2 regions of the Oceanobacillus sp. E9 genome follow, and region 1 is predicted to be linked to the other one. Evidence: riboswitches for the same ligand, from Rfam matches in the RefSeq annotation. Region 1 holds a riboswitch; the other holds the start of a gene.
What was found. A riboswitch is a leader RNA that binds a small molecule or an ion and turns the genes downstream of it on or off. The one in region 1 is predicted to bind FMN.
Positions count from the first base shown of each region.

Region 2: another riboswitch for FMN. It lies ahead of AQ616_RS01550 (riboflavin synthase); the one in region 1 lies ahead of AQ616_RS09840 (ECF transporter S component).

Region 1 is NZ_LSNA01000007.1:48,420-56,534, reverse strand. Features, by position in the region: gene AQ616_RS09850 (1,4-dihydroxy-2-naphthoate polyprenyltransferase) at 1-802, shown strand, start outside; gene AQ616_RS09845 (TraR/DksA C4-type zinc finger protein) at 821-1,168, shown strand; gene AQ616_RS09840 (ECF transporter S component) at 1,281-1,868, opposite strand; FMN riboswitch at 2,022-2,145, opposite strand; gene eutH (ethanolamine utilization protein EutH) at 2,180-3,283, opposite strand; gene AQ616_RS09830 (S8 family peptidase) at 3,452-7,771, opposite strand.
Region 2 is NZ_LSNA01000001.1:341,904-350,018, reverse strand. Features, by position in the region: gene AQ616_RS01565 (NAD(P)-dependent malic enzyme) at 1-627, shown strand, start outside; gene AQ616_RS01560 (2-hydroxycarboxylate transporter family protein) at 707-2,023, shown strand; gene AQ616_RS01555 (PH domain-containing protein) at 2,430-2,807, shown strand; FMN riboswitch at 2,870-3,009, shown strand; gene AQ616_RS01550 (riboflavin synthase) at 3,288-3,914, shown strand; gene ribB (3,4-dihydroxy-2-butanone-4-phosphate synthase) at 3,926-4,549, shown strand; gene ribH (6,7-dimethyl-8-ribityllumazine synthase) at 4,570-5,055, shown strand; gene AQ616_RS01535 (beta-N-acetylhexosaminidase) at 5,541-7,457, shown strand; gene AQ616_RS01530 (lactonase family protein) at 7,475-8,115, shown strand, end outside.

The DNA of each region.
Region 1 (8,115 bases):
ATTTAATGAAGGTACCATTAACTGGTTGATTTTCATAGCAATGTTAATAGCTTCTTTATTAATTCAATCAGCTACCAATATGTTTAATGAGTATTATGATTTTGTTCGTGGATTAGATAATGATCAATCTGTTGGGATTGGAGGATCTATTGTACGTGATGGGATAGATCCAAAACATATTCGAAATTTAGCATTCCTATTTTATGGAATATCTGTTTTACTGGGAATATACATTTGTGTGATGTCTAGTTGGTGGGTTGCAATAATTGGTTTAATTTGTATGATAATTGGTTATTTATATACTGGAGGCCCTATTCCAATTTCATATACTCCATTTGGAGAATTATTCTCAGGAGTATTGATGGGATCCGTGATAATTGGTATTACTTACTATATTCAAACGGAGACGATAACTTCGGAAATAATTTGGGTTTCAATACCTATTACTATCTTTATCGGTTGTATCAATTTTGCAAACAATATCCGAGATCGCGAAGGGGACAAACGCGGTGGTAGAAAAACTATTGCAGTCTTGATTGGCAAAGAACGATCCGTTGCACTACTTGGGACATTAATGGCGTTGGCGTATATTATGACCTTATTGTATATCTTTATCGGGTTCCTTCCGATTTGGTCCTTTATCACTTTCTTAAGTGTCCCAAAAGCATATGGAGTCATTAAGAAATTCCAAGGTAAGAAAACATCGATTGAAATGATGCCGGCGATGGGCGCTACTGCAAAAACAAACACAATGTATGGAATGTTATTAGGGCTATCACTACTTATAACAGCATTGTTATAACTTTGAAAGGATGGAACTATGACAAATAAATTAAGTAAAGATAAGTTAAATTATTTTAAAAAGAAATTACAGCAAATGAAAGAAGATTTAGAGGATAGACAAGACAATAATACGAGTTCTGATGAACTCACTAATTTTGATAATCATCCAGCGGATTTGGGTACAGAACAATTTGAACAACAACGAGATGCTGGTCTTAATCTGATGCGAGAAGATCAATTACAAGAAATTGAAGATGCATTGCAAAGGATCGAAGATGGTACGTATGGGATTAGTGAAAAATCAGGTGAACCTATTCCAGAAGAACGATTAGAAGTAATGCCCACTGCCCGTCTTTTAGTATCAGAGGAAGAAGAAAACTATTAAAAAGCACTTCGTTTGTGCCAGAAGTAGTTGGTTCTCCACCGCACATAAATTTCAAAATTCCTTATATATCACAAAAAGCTTCGCTACCATTGTGGTTGCGAAGCTTTTTAATTTATTTTAGAGAAAACCTTGTTTGTTGTTGTTGAACCCAGGCTTGTAATTTTATAAATAATGGAATAAACAATACTGCAATAAATACACCTTTTAACATATTAAATGGTAATACACCTGCTATAACAGATATCCATTTAACTTGATTAGACATTTCCCATCCCATAAACCAACCATAAGCCGGTAAAATCAGATAGTAATTCATAACACTCATTCCAATTGCCATCACAAGCGTACCAATAACTAATCCAGTTAGTAATCCTTTCATACCTTTAACTCGGTGATAAATCATAGAAACTGGAACAACTAACATTACGCCTGCAATAAAGTTTGACATAACTCCAATTGGATCTGCAGATCCGGAAACTGCAAGATACAATAAATTCTTAAAACCAACTACTACAATGCCTGCAATTGGGGAGAAAATCAATGAAGCTATCAAAGCAGGTACATCACTAAAGTCTACTTTTAAATATGGTGTCGGTAAAAATGGTAATGGAAAATTAATAAAAAATAATACCAATGAAATTGTACTTAATAACGCAATGATAATTAACTTTAATAAATTGTTTCTTTTCGATTTTTGCATCTGTGTCTCCTCCATCAATTCATTCGACTCCGATCTTGTGATGAAGGACGATTACCTGTTATGTGTTTCATTAATAAAACCCTAGAGCGGAGCCCTAGGGTTTGAATACATCGTCAAATAATGCACACAAAAAATGTGTAACACAAACATGATCGACATCTTCTCCCATCCAGACTATAACTGTCGGTACTGGAATCTAACCAGATCAACCACAATACGTATGCAGCTCGCGGACTTTACCGCCGGTCGGGAATTACACCCTGCCCCGAAGATTGGAATCGAATATTTATTTGTTAGAAACCATTATACCTTCACATTGAATTTTTAGCAAGTATATTACTATCTTTTGATGAAGTAAGTAACAACGCTAACACAATTGCTGAAATACCAGAAGATAACTTTCCTATTATCATCGCAATCACCATGGATGATTCTATACTTGCAACAAAACCTAAATGGCCACCAAATACAAATGCACCACTCACTGCAAAAGCTACATTCATAACCTTTCCACGTTCATTCATTTGCGTTAATAATGCTAGCATAGGAATCACATGAGCTACAGATGCTATAAGCCCTGCCGTAGAAGCTGAATTTATTTGTAATCTATTACCAATCTTTTGTAAATGTTTCGAAGCAAGTTTTGTAATTACTGCAACAAATGGAAAGGCACCAGCTAACACAATTGCGATTAATCCGACTATTTGGATACCATCTTCTAGAGGAGCTAACCCCGGAATAACTGTGATTTCAGTAATGGTTTCAATACCAATCGCTAATAATCCAATTAACGCAATTGTTGTTACTGTTTTACCTAACCAATGAAATAGTATCATCATATTGTCAACAAAAAATAGTAGTCCTATTAAAATACAAATTGAAAACACAATTGGAATTACAAGATTTCGAAACATCATAGACCAGTCAAGTTCAGCATAAAATCCTCCAATTAAGCAACCAATAGGGATCGTACTAATTCCAATCATTATCCCCTTCGCAAAATACGAATGATCTTGTTTTGTAATCATACTAAGTGCAACTGGTATGGTAAATGAAATCGTTGGTCCGAGCATAGTACCTAAAAATACCCAAGCAAATAACGCAGCTTCATTGCTTTCAGCCATTTGTTCTGCAAGTGCTTGTCCACCCATATCTAATGCCAATATTGTATTCGCAAATGTAGATGGGTCTGCCCCAATCCATCTGTAAAAAGGTGTTACGATCGGAGTCAAAATATTAGCAATTACTGGAGCTAAAGAGACTATTCCTACTATTACTAATGCTAACGTCCCCATAGACATAATTCCTTCTTTAAATTTTTCCCCCAAGCCTAAGCGATTACCAGCTAAATAATCAATACCACCAAGTAATAAAAAAGCTGCTAATATCAACATTATAATTTCATTTATATTCATACCTTTCCCCTTATGTATATCCATATAAAAAATGGTTATTCTTAACCCAGCATACACTATATCAAATATAGATTAAACAATACATTAATAGAATTTTTAAAATAGAAAAAAGTCTGTAGGAAAGAAATTTCTTCCTTTTCTACAGACTTTTACTGTAACAAGCTATTACTATTCTTCTAGATTAATAAATAGTTTTCCTTCAGCTTGTTCTCTTGTTTCATTACCGAAGCTATCTTTTGCAATAACTTCAATAACTGCACCATCTGCAACTGCATTACTCGTAGCAGTCCAATAACCAACATACTTACCTTCTGAAACTTCCATCATTGGAAGTTCAGTTGCATTCGTAAGTCCAAGGTTCGTTAATGGCATATGAATAACATAAGTTGCACGTAAACCTGGATCAGCTTCAAACTCAATTTTCACACTTTCTCCCGCACTGAGATGTACATCTTCTGTTGGAGTTACATTTTCAATTTCAGGAGCAGTGTAATCCGCTTCTATAGTGACTGATTCAGTCGTTGTATTTCCAGCCAAGTCAGCGGCAACAACTTCAATTGTATTTTCGCCTTCATCAAGTAAAATACGCTTAGAATAAGCACCATCTTCTACAGATGCTTGCTGCCCATTAACTTCGACATAGTCTAGGTTTTCATCTGCAACAGTACCTTCTACTGTCACTGTTTCACGATTAGTCTTATCCCCATCTGAAGGATTATCAATCGTTAATTCTGGTGATTCAGTATCTAGAGTAACCGTTACAGTATCCGATTCTCCAACAACGACATCTTCCATAATTGTTTGAGCTTGGAGTTCGTTTGCACCTTCCGTTAAATCAACTGGAATAGAGAACTCTCCACTATCTCCAACTTCTGCAGTACCAACATCTTCTCCATTGTTCAACAGTTGTAAGGTTGTTGTAGGTGAAGCAGTTCCTGCAACAGTTAATTCTGATTCATTTGTAATATAATCTTCTGCAGGAGTAATAATAATTGGATCATCTACACCGTAAGCTACTCGAGCACGAATCATATAGTTGCCCTCAACTTCAGGTGATGGAGACCATGCTCCTGCCACACTTTGGTAGCTTCTTCCTGCATTTGGGCCATTCTCATCCGTAGCAAGTCCTGGTACATTAGGATTTACTCCAGTTTGAACATATACCATATAGAAGTCCCCTTCTACTTGGATTGCATGTTCAGATAAATCAACTACAGTCCATTCATCAAGGCTTCGAATTGCTTCTGCTTCTACCGGACCTGCAATAAGTTCACCAGGAGTGCCATCTGGACCAGTCGCATCCCATACTTCAACTGCAAATTCTGTTCCGCCTGGATTTGGCCAGTCTGTACCGTGGAATTGGAACACACCATCAGTAACAATTGCAGATTCTCTACCTTCATCTAAAGACATTTTTACTGCCCATTTGTTTCCTGCATCATAGTAAGCACGAGCATTCTCAGCAGTTCCATCATCATAACCGATTTCTCCACCTGGAACGGTATAGAATGGTTCTAATGAGATATTTACTTCAGCATCTTGACCATCTAAGTCAACTTCAACTTCTGTTGGATGATATCCTTGAGCTAACACTTTTAACGTGTAATTCCCTTCATAAGCAGAAAGTGAGAAGTTACCATCTGCATCAGTTTCAACTGGTGCAATGTTTGCATCTTCTACTAAAATTACCGTAGCACCTTCTACTCCCTCACCGGTATCTTCATCTGTTACAGTACCAGTGATAGTATATTGATCTATTTCTTCTAATGTAAAGTCAGCTGTTGTAGATGCATCATCTTCAATAGATACAGATTGTTCTGCAGAATGAAAGCCATATGCTTCTGCAACTGCAGTATAGTCACCAGCAGCGTGCATAAATGAATAAGAACCGTTTGCTGGATCTGTATTCACTGATCTACCTGATTCTAAAATACTGACTGTCGCATTTATTGGCAATAACGTCGGATTAATTGATTCTTTTTTGTTGTCCTTTTCTACTATTGGCATAGCAGGTGTGATCTTATTCGGATCAACTTTTTCTTTTTTCGTAACATCTTTTTCAACTGCAACGTTAGATTCTTTCTGATCAATTGTTAATGCATTTGATCCTTTCACTTCTTTCAGACCAACTGCATTGGAAACAGAAGCATCAGATAGGCCAACATCATCGATATACCAACCATCACGTGTTACACTTCCATCTGTATCAAGGTTAAATCCAATATATACACGTTGACCACTATACTCTGATAAATCCAACTCTACTTGTTGCCAACCGTCAGATATATTTGTTATACGCAACAATTGAGTCCAGTTCTCTTGGTCTGTAGAAATAAATACATGACCAAAATCCCAGTTATTTTCGATATTAAACCAATGCTGGAACTGTAAATACGATTCACCTTCTGGAAGATCAATAGGCGGCATTAATAATGTGCTATTTTCATTGTTTGTATATTGTCCTTCAGTGTTAGTAGCATACACATAATCTCCAGAGAAAGCTTCTCCAGGTCCAGAAGTCGGTTCTCCTCTGTTCCAGCTAGCATTATCGCCAGATACTAGCCATCCAGATGGATTGGATTCGAAATCAGTGAAGTATCCTACACTAATTCCAGGCAATACATCTAGTGAATATTCATCAGTTGTTACTTCATTTCCTCCAAAATCATTAATAACAAAGTGATAAGAGAATGAATCTCCAGTAATACTATCACCCGGTATAGTTACCGCATACTCTCCAGATTTGTAATCACCAGACACTCGTTCTGCGGATAATGTTTCATCTCCAAATACAACATCTACAGAAGAGACACTGATATTATCTGAAACGTTAATGGTTAATGGTAAATCCATTCCTTCGTACGTTTCTACTGGAGCTTCGTGTTCGTAAGTAGGAGCTTCGTTATCTTCTCCTTCTTTTGTAACTTGTCCTTCAAGTGTACCAAGTCCAGACACTACAGAAGAAACTGCATCATGTGCATTTACAAGACCATATCCATATCCCATATTTGGTGATTCTGGGAAAGCCCCATCAGTAAGTGGCTGTGCTGTATTTATAAGAATTTCCTCTAAATCATCCACTGACAAACTTGGATCTGCTTGTATTAATAAAGCCGCTGCACCTGATACAGCAGGACCAGCCATTGATGTTCCATTCCATCCACCTTCATATCCGCCACCAGGTACAGAGGATCGGATATTTACACCAGGTGCTGAAATGTCAGGTTTAACATCCCCTTCATATGGAGAGGGTCCTTGTAATGAGAAGGATGCTAAGCTATCATTTATATCCGTTGCACCAGTTGCAAATGATTCTGGATAGTTAGCTGGAACTGCAACCGATCCAGGACCACCTGGATTCGTTAACGTAGTATTACCAGCAGAGAATTCAGGGAAGATTTCCGCTGCTCTCCAAGCAATAACAACATCACGATACCATTCATCTAATCCCGGTCCGCCACCCCAAGAATTATTGACAACATCAGGTGCCATTGAAGCATCTCCACCAGGAGCAAGAATCCACTCTGCAGCATCTAGCAAATCAACATCTGTTCCACCAGCTGCAGTAAATGCCTTAACAGCGATCCACTGAGCACCAGGAGCAACACCTACTTGGTTAGCACCATCTGGCTCACTACCAACCATCGTTCCAGTTACATGCGTACCATGGCCTTGGTCGTCATAAGGTATTTCTTGACCAGCAGTGGCATCATACCAACTATACGTATGATCTACTTCACCAGATGCCGAATCATACCCACGATATTTTTCTGCTAATGCAGGGTGATCAAATTGTGCACCAGTATCAATACTAGCTACAACAACACCAGAACCATCAAATCCCATGTTCCATGCAGCTGGAGCACCAACTCTTTCAACGTTCCATTCTACATTAGCCACATCAGATTTTGGTGTTTCTGCATCTTTATCTACAGTCGTATATAATTCACGTGTTTCGTTCGGAAGTACCTTTTCTACTTCAGAAAATGTAGCGATTTTTTCTGCAACCTCTTTCGTTGCTGTTACTGCAATACCATTGACAATATGATAAGATTTGAGATCTTTTGCATTCCCTTTTTCAATTTCTGATTCTAAATATTCAATGACTTCTGCTTGGGAATCAATGGAAGTAGCTTTCAACTCCGAGATTACAGCAGAGCGTTGGATATGTTCCAATTTAGCTGCTGATAAACTCGCTTTTTGTGCAGTACTCCTTGCTTCTTTAGCAACTTTTTTAACGTCTGCCTTCTCATTGAATTTAACAAGGAATGTCACCTTTTCATCATCTTTAAAGTTTTTCATCAATCGTTCACTGACTTTAGCTTCGGTCACTTGATTGGAATCATTTAAAGAAAGACTTGTTTTCCCACTTTCTGCATAAGATAGTCCAGGTGTAATTAGAGATAACGTCATTGCTACTGTAGCAACAAGACTAAATGCTTTTGTCTGACGTTTTTTCTTTTTTCTCAAATCTTTTCCTCCCCTCATTTTTAGAACAAGTTGCATAAAATCGACGGATAATTCTATAAAAAAACAACACTTCCCCCTTTTTCTAAATTGTCGATGATATGCATATTTGTGTAAGTTGTTCTTGCTGTTAATGCAAGTATAGTAAATGAAAGGAATGATTTTTGTCGATTTGAGTCGAATTAAATCAGAATATTCTAAATTGATAGAAATGTAGGATTTTTTCACTGGAAATTACATAGACTTTATAACTACAATTAGGTAGACAAACCTTATTTCACTTATTATCAGAAAATTTTAGATTACAAAAATGAATCAGAGGTACTAAGTAATGTTACAATTAATTGTAATACTTTTCTAAAAAG
Region 2 (8,115 bases), on a different contig from region 1:
AAAATTGTGATTAATGGTGCTGGTGCAGCAGGAATTGCCATAGCGAAGCTACTCTATCATGCCGGATTGACAAATATCACATTAGTAAGCTTAGAAGGCGTTGTAGCAAAAGGCGAAGAATGGTTGAATCCGATGCAAGCAGAAATGGCAGAAGTAACTAATAAAGATAATGTTCGCGGTACTTTAAAAGATGCGATTACAGAGGCGGATGTATTCATCGGTGTATCCGGTCCAGGAGCATTAAAGAAAGAACATATTCAAACAATGGCGAAGGATCCGATTATCTTTGCACTTGCGAATCCAATTCCAGAAATCTATCCAGAAGAGGCGATAGAAGCTGGTGCAGCAGTCGTGGCAACGGGGCGCTCTGATTATCCGAATCAAGTCAATAATTTACTTGCATTTCCAGGAATATTCCGAGGAGCAATTGATGCGGGAGCAAGGGACATTACTACCGAAATGAAGGTTGCTGCAGCTTATGGGATTGCGAATGTACTAAATGATCAGGAAGTTTCTAAAGATAAGGTAATCCCAAATGCCTTGGATGAGAGAGCGGCAGAACGTGTTGCGCAAGCTGTTATGTCGAGTGCTATTCAACAGAAAAAGGAAACAAGCTCTGTAAGTTAATGTAAGAGGGGAAGAGTCTTCCTTATCTTTTATAGGGAGGCTCTTCAAAAAACAAAAGTGAATGAGAAAGGTGAATAGAATGAAAGATTCTACAGAAATGAAAACGAATACAACAAAAAATAATACAGTTTCCCTTCCACAAACGGGAGTGAAAATATTTGGAATGCCAGTGTTATGGTTTCTTCTATTTTCAGCAATAACGATTATCGCAATATATTCCGGTAGCCTTCCAGCTGGTATGATTGGTAGTTTACTTGTCATGATTGTAATTGGTGAACTATTAGGATTCGTCGGAGATAGAACGCCAATCGTACGTACCTTCCTTGGTGGGGGAGCAATTGTCGCGATATTCGGCTCTGCGTTTATGGTATATAGCGGTATATTGCCAGAGTATGTCGTTACAGGCGTTACTGATTTTATGACAACTGGCGGTTTTCTTGATTTTTATATTGCAGCACTTATTACCGGAAGTATTTTGGGAATGAGCTCTAAGCTATTAGTTAAAGTTGGTGTCCGTTTCTTTGTTCCTATCTTCGGAGCAATCATTGGTGCGATTATTTTAGCAGCTATTATTGGTAGCATTGTAGGATTCACGATTCAAGACGCAATACTTGTTTTAACATTACCGATTATGGGTGGAGGCATGGGAGCAGGCGCTGTTCCGATGAGTCAAATCTATTCAGAACTATTAGGCAACAGTCCAAGTTACTATATTTCTATGTTAGTACCTGCACTAGCTTTAGGAAATGTATTTGCCATTGTGTTAGCTAGTGTACTAAATTTAATTGGGAAAAAATATCCTTCTTTAACAGGAAACGGACAAATTATTGAAGGAGTAACGGAAGAGAAAAAAGAACAAAAATATGATATTAAATTAATGGGCGCAGGGTTGCTTGCAGCAATTGCTTTCTTTACAATTGGCTCTGTGTTAGGGGATTTCTTACCAATTCATGCGTATGCAATTATGATTATTTTAGTAGCTTTAACTAAAATTGCTAATATCTTACCGCAAACTGTTTTAGATGGTGCAAGTCAGTGGTATCAGTTCGTAGCTAGTAACTGGACATTAGCACTTTTATTCGGAATAGGGGTTGCTTACACGGATTTAAATACAGTAATCGAAGCATTGACACTTCAATATATTCTAACTGTATTTGCTGTCGTATTAGGAGCAATACTTGGTGCAGGCTTGCTAGGTAAACTCGTAGGATTTTACCCAATTGAGGCGGCTATTACAGGTGGATTATGTATGGCTAACATGGGCGGTACTGGAGACGTGGCAGTATTATCCGCTTCCAAGCGTATGCAACTAATGCCATTTGCTCAAATCTCTTCTCGTTTAGGTGGAGCAATTATACTGCTCATTACAGGACTAATCATACAAATGTTCTTATAAACAGCATTACTAAGAGCTCTTATTGTGAGACACAATAAGAGCTTTTTTATGTTTGTAATTAACGATAGAATTTAGCGTCAATACAAAAAGTGAAATATTTTATATGTAAATCAATTTCATAATTAATAAAATCCGAATGTATTGCTGTTTGATTTCCATTGCAGACGGCGCTTTCCGCAGGCACGGCTTCAACTAACTAGGAAAAGAATCCCACTTTTCCTAGTGGATTTTCAACTCGTGCTGATCCTGCAGGAGTCGCCGTCTTCCATTTCAATCAAAACCAAGTAATTCTAATAATCCGAACATTAATATTTATATTCAGTCTTATTATTTATAAAATTAAGCAACAGAAATTTACTCATATGGTATAATTACCTATATAACTAAACTTTTAGGGGGAATACACATGGGTCTTTTTGATGGTATTATGGGGAATGCTTCTGAAGTAGATAAGAGCAAAATTGAAGAAGAATTTAAGCAAGTTTTAGCGGAATCGGAAAATATTGAGAGAACGTATAAACTTATTCGAGATTTGTTTATCTTTACAAACAAGCGATTAATTTTAGTAGATAAACAAGGTGTAACAGGTAAAAAGATGGAAATCCATTCCATACCTTACAAAAATATTGTTCACTTTAGTATTGAAACCGCTGGAAGTTTTGATTTAGATGCTGAGTTGAAAATCTGGATATCTGGTAATTCTGTGCCTTTCCAAAAGCAGTTTAACAAAAGCTTAAATATATATGAAGTTCAAACCGTATTGGCAAGCTACGTACTTAATTAATTTATTTATTTTATTTGACATTAACTATCTGAAGTTTTACACTTTTACTTAGAATTGAATAGTGTATTCTTCGGGGCAGGGTGTAATTCCCGACCGGCGGTGACAAGTTAATAAGAACTTGAAGTCCGTGACCCGCTTTCATGCGGTGGATCTAGTGAGAATCTAGAACCGACAGTAATAGTCTGGATGGGAGAAGAATAGCTGTATGGATACGTATATCTATTGACGTGGAGAAAACTAGGTTGTTTCTAGTTGTCTTAAATTTACGTATTTTTACACATATCGTTTATTAGAGTTAGCTATGCCCCGCAATCTACATATTGCGGGGCTATTTATATGGAGATTATGTAATTCATTTTTCCTTACATCGTTCTACGAGTGAGACTAATTTAGTTGCTTACTCTCTATTTCAGTATTATTCCCCCTTTAAAGAGATCACATTCATTTCTGATATTAAATTAAATAAAAGGAGCTGATGGTTTGTTTACAGGAGTTGTTCAAACAATTGGGCAAGTAACGAACGTGGAGAAGCGACGAGAAACAATTCAACTTGTTATTCATACAACAGAGTCGCAATTGCTGCATTACAACGTTGGCGACAGCATGGCTGTTAATGGAGTGTGTCTGACTGCCACCAAAGTAGCTGAGGATACATTTACGGCTGATGTCATGCCTGAAACATTTCGATCTACCAATCTTCAATATGTGAGTATTGGTTCATCTGTGAATTTGGAAAGGGCGATGCGTGCAACAGATCGATTTGAAGGGCACATCGTTGCGGGTCACGTAGATTCCACTATTACCGTCAAACGTACATGGAAAGACCAAAATGCATATTACATGAGCTTCACATTGCCGATACCATATGCGCAAGAAGTCATTGCGAAAGGTTCAGTTACCTTGGATGGTACCAGTTTAACGGTTGTAGAAAAATCTAGTCATACATTTACGATTAGTTTGATTCCCCATTCACAGCAAGCATCGATTTTGTCCCAACGTCGAGTGGGTGATTACGTAAATATGGAGACGGATATGCTTGCTAAATATATTCTTCAAGCAAACAAGCAAACCTTATCACAGTCCTTTTTACAAGAAAATGGATTCTAAGGAGGGAAAATATGAACGAGCAAAGCAAGATAGAGCGGGCGATAGAAGATTTGCGGAATGGAAAATTGATTATTGTTGCAGATGATGCGGACCGAGAAGCAGAAGGAGATCTTGTTGGACTCAGCGAGTTGGTAACGCATGAAAATGTTAATTTTATGACTAAATACGGACGAGGATTAATCTGCGTTCCAATTACAGAAAAACGAGCGGTGGAATTAGATTTAGATGCAATGTCTAAAAATAATACCGATACGTATGGTACTCAATTTACGGTTAGTGTTGATCATTATACCAATTCTACAGGGATTTCTACGGCTGATCGTGCAGATACAATACGGGCTTTAGCTGACCCATTATCAAAAACGACAGATTTCAAGCGTCCGGGTCATATGTTTCCATTAATAGCGAAGAATGCAGGCGTATTGGAACGTAGAGGTCACACAGAAGCAGCTGTTGATTTGGCAAGTCTATCAAACTCGTTTCCATCGGCGTATATTTGTGAAATTTTAAATGATGATGGATCGATGGCAAGATATCCAGCTCTTGAAACACTGGCGAAACAATGGCATTTAACCTTAATTACAGTAGAAGATCTCGTTCAATATCGAAAAAAAGAAATAGCTATAGAAAATTAATCGTAGAGGAGTTTGATCGTATGACAATATATGAAGGAAACTATAATGGACAGGGAAAGAAGATTGCGATTGTAACAAGTAGATTTAATGAGTTTATTACTGCGAGACTATTATCCGGTGCAGAAGATATGCTTATTCGTCACGGCGTAGCTAGAGAAAATATCGATGTGATCTGGGTTCCTGGCGCTTTTGAAATTCCTTTTATAACTAAACGTGCAGTTAATTCACAAAAATATGACGGTGTATTAACGTTAGGAACAGTTATCCGCGGAGCAACTACACATTATGATTATGTTTGTAATGAAGTCTCCAAGGGAGTAGCCCAAGTAGGGATGAATAGCAACATACCAGTATTGTTTGGTGTATTAACAACAGAGTCGATTGAGCAAGCTGTAGAAAGAGCAGGAACGAAAGCTGGAAATAAAGGTGCAGAAACAGCGCTCGGGTTACTTGAAATGATATCATTAAACGAACAATTCCAAATAGAGAGCATCGGAATGAACTAGTATGAACAAACTGTCCAGAAGTCTCACCGTGATAAACGAAGGCTATGGACAGTTTTTTTAGTTGCGGGAATTATAATATTTGAGTCAATTTCATCATTCTAAGTTTTATTTAAAATCGAATGTTTTATTGGTATTTATATAACAACGTTAGATTAACCGCAATCACTTGGCTTTGATTGTAATGAAAGAAGGCGACTCCTGCTCAGAATAGCTGATGCTGTGCCTGGGGAAAGCTGTAATGAAAATAAAAATAGCGAACATTCGAACTTCACACAAAATATTTTGATTATAAAATAGACTCATTTGTGTGCTATGAATAACTAAATAATTGAAACCAGCTACATCTAGTACAAGTGTACATAAACAGAAGTTAAAAATACTGTTGTGAAAATGTTAAAAATTTGAAATAATAAATTTTGATTGATAAAAATCTAGATAGGAGGTTTCATGTAGAAATAATTTAATAGAAAGGATGGGAATAGAATATGAAATTTACGATAACAGGCGATAGTGCCATTATCATGAAAGGGTTAAGCGAGTTACAAGCAAGCTATGATTTCTCATTGGCTGAACGATCCGAGATTAACATTACTTGTGTGCAGGAAGAAACACTCAATGGCTTAGCAATCTCTTATAGACAAGGAAATGGGACCATCACATACGCATACCCTAATCAATTCTTTCGCGCTTTTAGTATGCTGCTTCAACATCTACAACAAGAAGATACTCCTCTGGAAACAAACGAAAAAATGCAATTTTCAACTGTTGGACCGATGTTCGACCTTTCACGGAATATGACCATGAAATTAACAACATTAAAAGATTTTATCCGAAAGTTAGCTATGATGGGGCATAATAGCATCATGCTTTATATGGAGGATACCTATGAAGTGAGTGATGAACCTTACTTTGGTTACATGCGTGGACGTTACACAGAAGTCGAACTACGTGAATTGGATGAATACGCTGCATTATTCGGGATAGAGCTAATACCGTGTATCCAGACACTGGCTCATTTGGAGGAATTTCTAAAATGGGATGCTGCCTATAAATACAAGGATACAAGAGGTGCATTGTTGCTGGAAAGTGAAGATACGTATGATTTGCTAGATAGAATGATACATGCGGTTACAAAACCATTCCGCAGTAAACGTATTCATATAGGTATGGACGAAGCGGAAGAAGTAGGTAGAGGAAGGTTCCTAAATATTCATGGTTATCAATCCCGCTTTGAGATGATGTCGAAACATTTAACAAGGGTATTAGAATTCACGGATAAATATGAATTAGAAGCGATGATGTGGAGTGATATGTTTTTAAAGTTAGCATCGGAAACAGGAGATCAGTACGACAAATCTACGAATCTGCCAGAATATATTATTCAACAATTACCAGAAAATGTTCAATTTATGTATTGGCAGTATAACCAAACGGATTATGATCACTATGACAATATGATAGGTCAATTAAAACGGTTTGGCAGGACTCCAGCGTTCGCAGGAGGCATGTGGGTGTGGAATACATTCGCACCAAACTATCATATTTCTTTAAGCGCGAGTGAAAAAGCACTTCAAGCATGTAAAGATAACGGAATTCGTGATGTGTTTGTGACTTTATGGGGTGATGATGGATATGAAAACAATGTGTACACTTCTCTTTATGGATTACAATATTACGCAGAACATGCATTTAGCGAGCAAGTAGATGAATTGCAAGTCAAACAGAGAGCAACATTTATAACTGGAATTGATGCAGATGCCTTATTATTATTGAACAAGTTGGATCAACCACCTGGTGTAGCGGATGGAAATCTTCAGCAGACGAATCCATCTAAGTTCCTTTTATGGCAAGATCCATTATTAGGTGTTTTTGATAAACATATAGAAGGACTGGATTTAGACGAGTATTATAAAGATCTTTCTAAACAAATCGAACGGAAGCAAAAGGAAGCGCACGAATACGGTAAATATCATTTTGACGTACCTAAAAAGCTATGCACTGTATTAGCGAATAAAGCATCTCTCGGAGTAAATTTAAAACAGGCGTATGATAAGAAACAGTTGTCTGAGTTAACACAATTAGTAGATACAAAGATAGTGCCATTATTAAGTGATGTTTGTGAACTTCGATCTGCACATCGCAGACAATGGCTAACAATGAATAAACCGTTTGGTTGGGAAGTAATTGATATACGTTATGGAGGTTTATTGAATCGTCTAGAAACTACAAAAGATCGCATTGAACGTTTTGTACACGGTGAATTAGATCAAATTGAAGAGTTAGATCAAGAGAGACTTTATTATTCACCAAGATTCGAACAATCTACTGGCCTCGGGTGGGGTAGTTATTATTATCGTATGGCATCCCCTAATGTATTTTTTCATGTTTTACCAATTTACTAGAAATGGATGAGAAGCGAATGAATTCATTATTCGATGTATTTGTAGGGAGTTATGGAGAAAGGAATGAAGAAACAATTCACTGGCTTTCTTTTGACCCACGTATCGGTAAGCTTGAGAAAGTAGCAGCTTTTGATGGAATTGAGCACCCCTCTTTTTTAGAAGTTAACACGAGTAAATCTTGTCTATATGCTATTAGCGAGGTTGAACAAGGTGAGGTCATCTGTTATGGAATTGATCCAGTTCACAAGCAATTAATAGAATGGAGTCGTTATCCTACCCATGGTGGGTCTTGTTATGTTGAGGTAAATGGTGACTATGTTTTTGTAAGTAATTATACTGGTGGCAATATAGTCGTTTATGGAACAAATGAAAATGGAAAGATTGAAGAAGAGACCGATTGCGTCCATTTCTCAACTGAATCAAGATTGCATACCATACGGCGCTTGCCTGAAAGTGATTATTATGTTGCAACAGATCTAGGAAAGCATAAGTTATATTTCCTCTACTTTAACCAAGAGACAGGAAAACTTCAGCAGCGATTTGAAGCGGAAACACCTTATCCTTCAGGACCAAGGCATATTGATTTCCATCCAGAAATAGCAGTATTATACGTTGTAAATGAATTTGATTCCACAGTACTCGTATATGCATATGATGT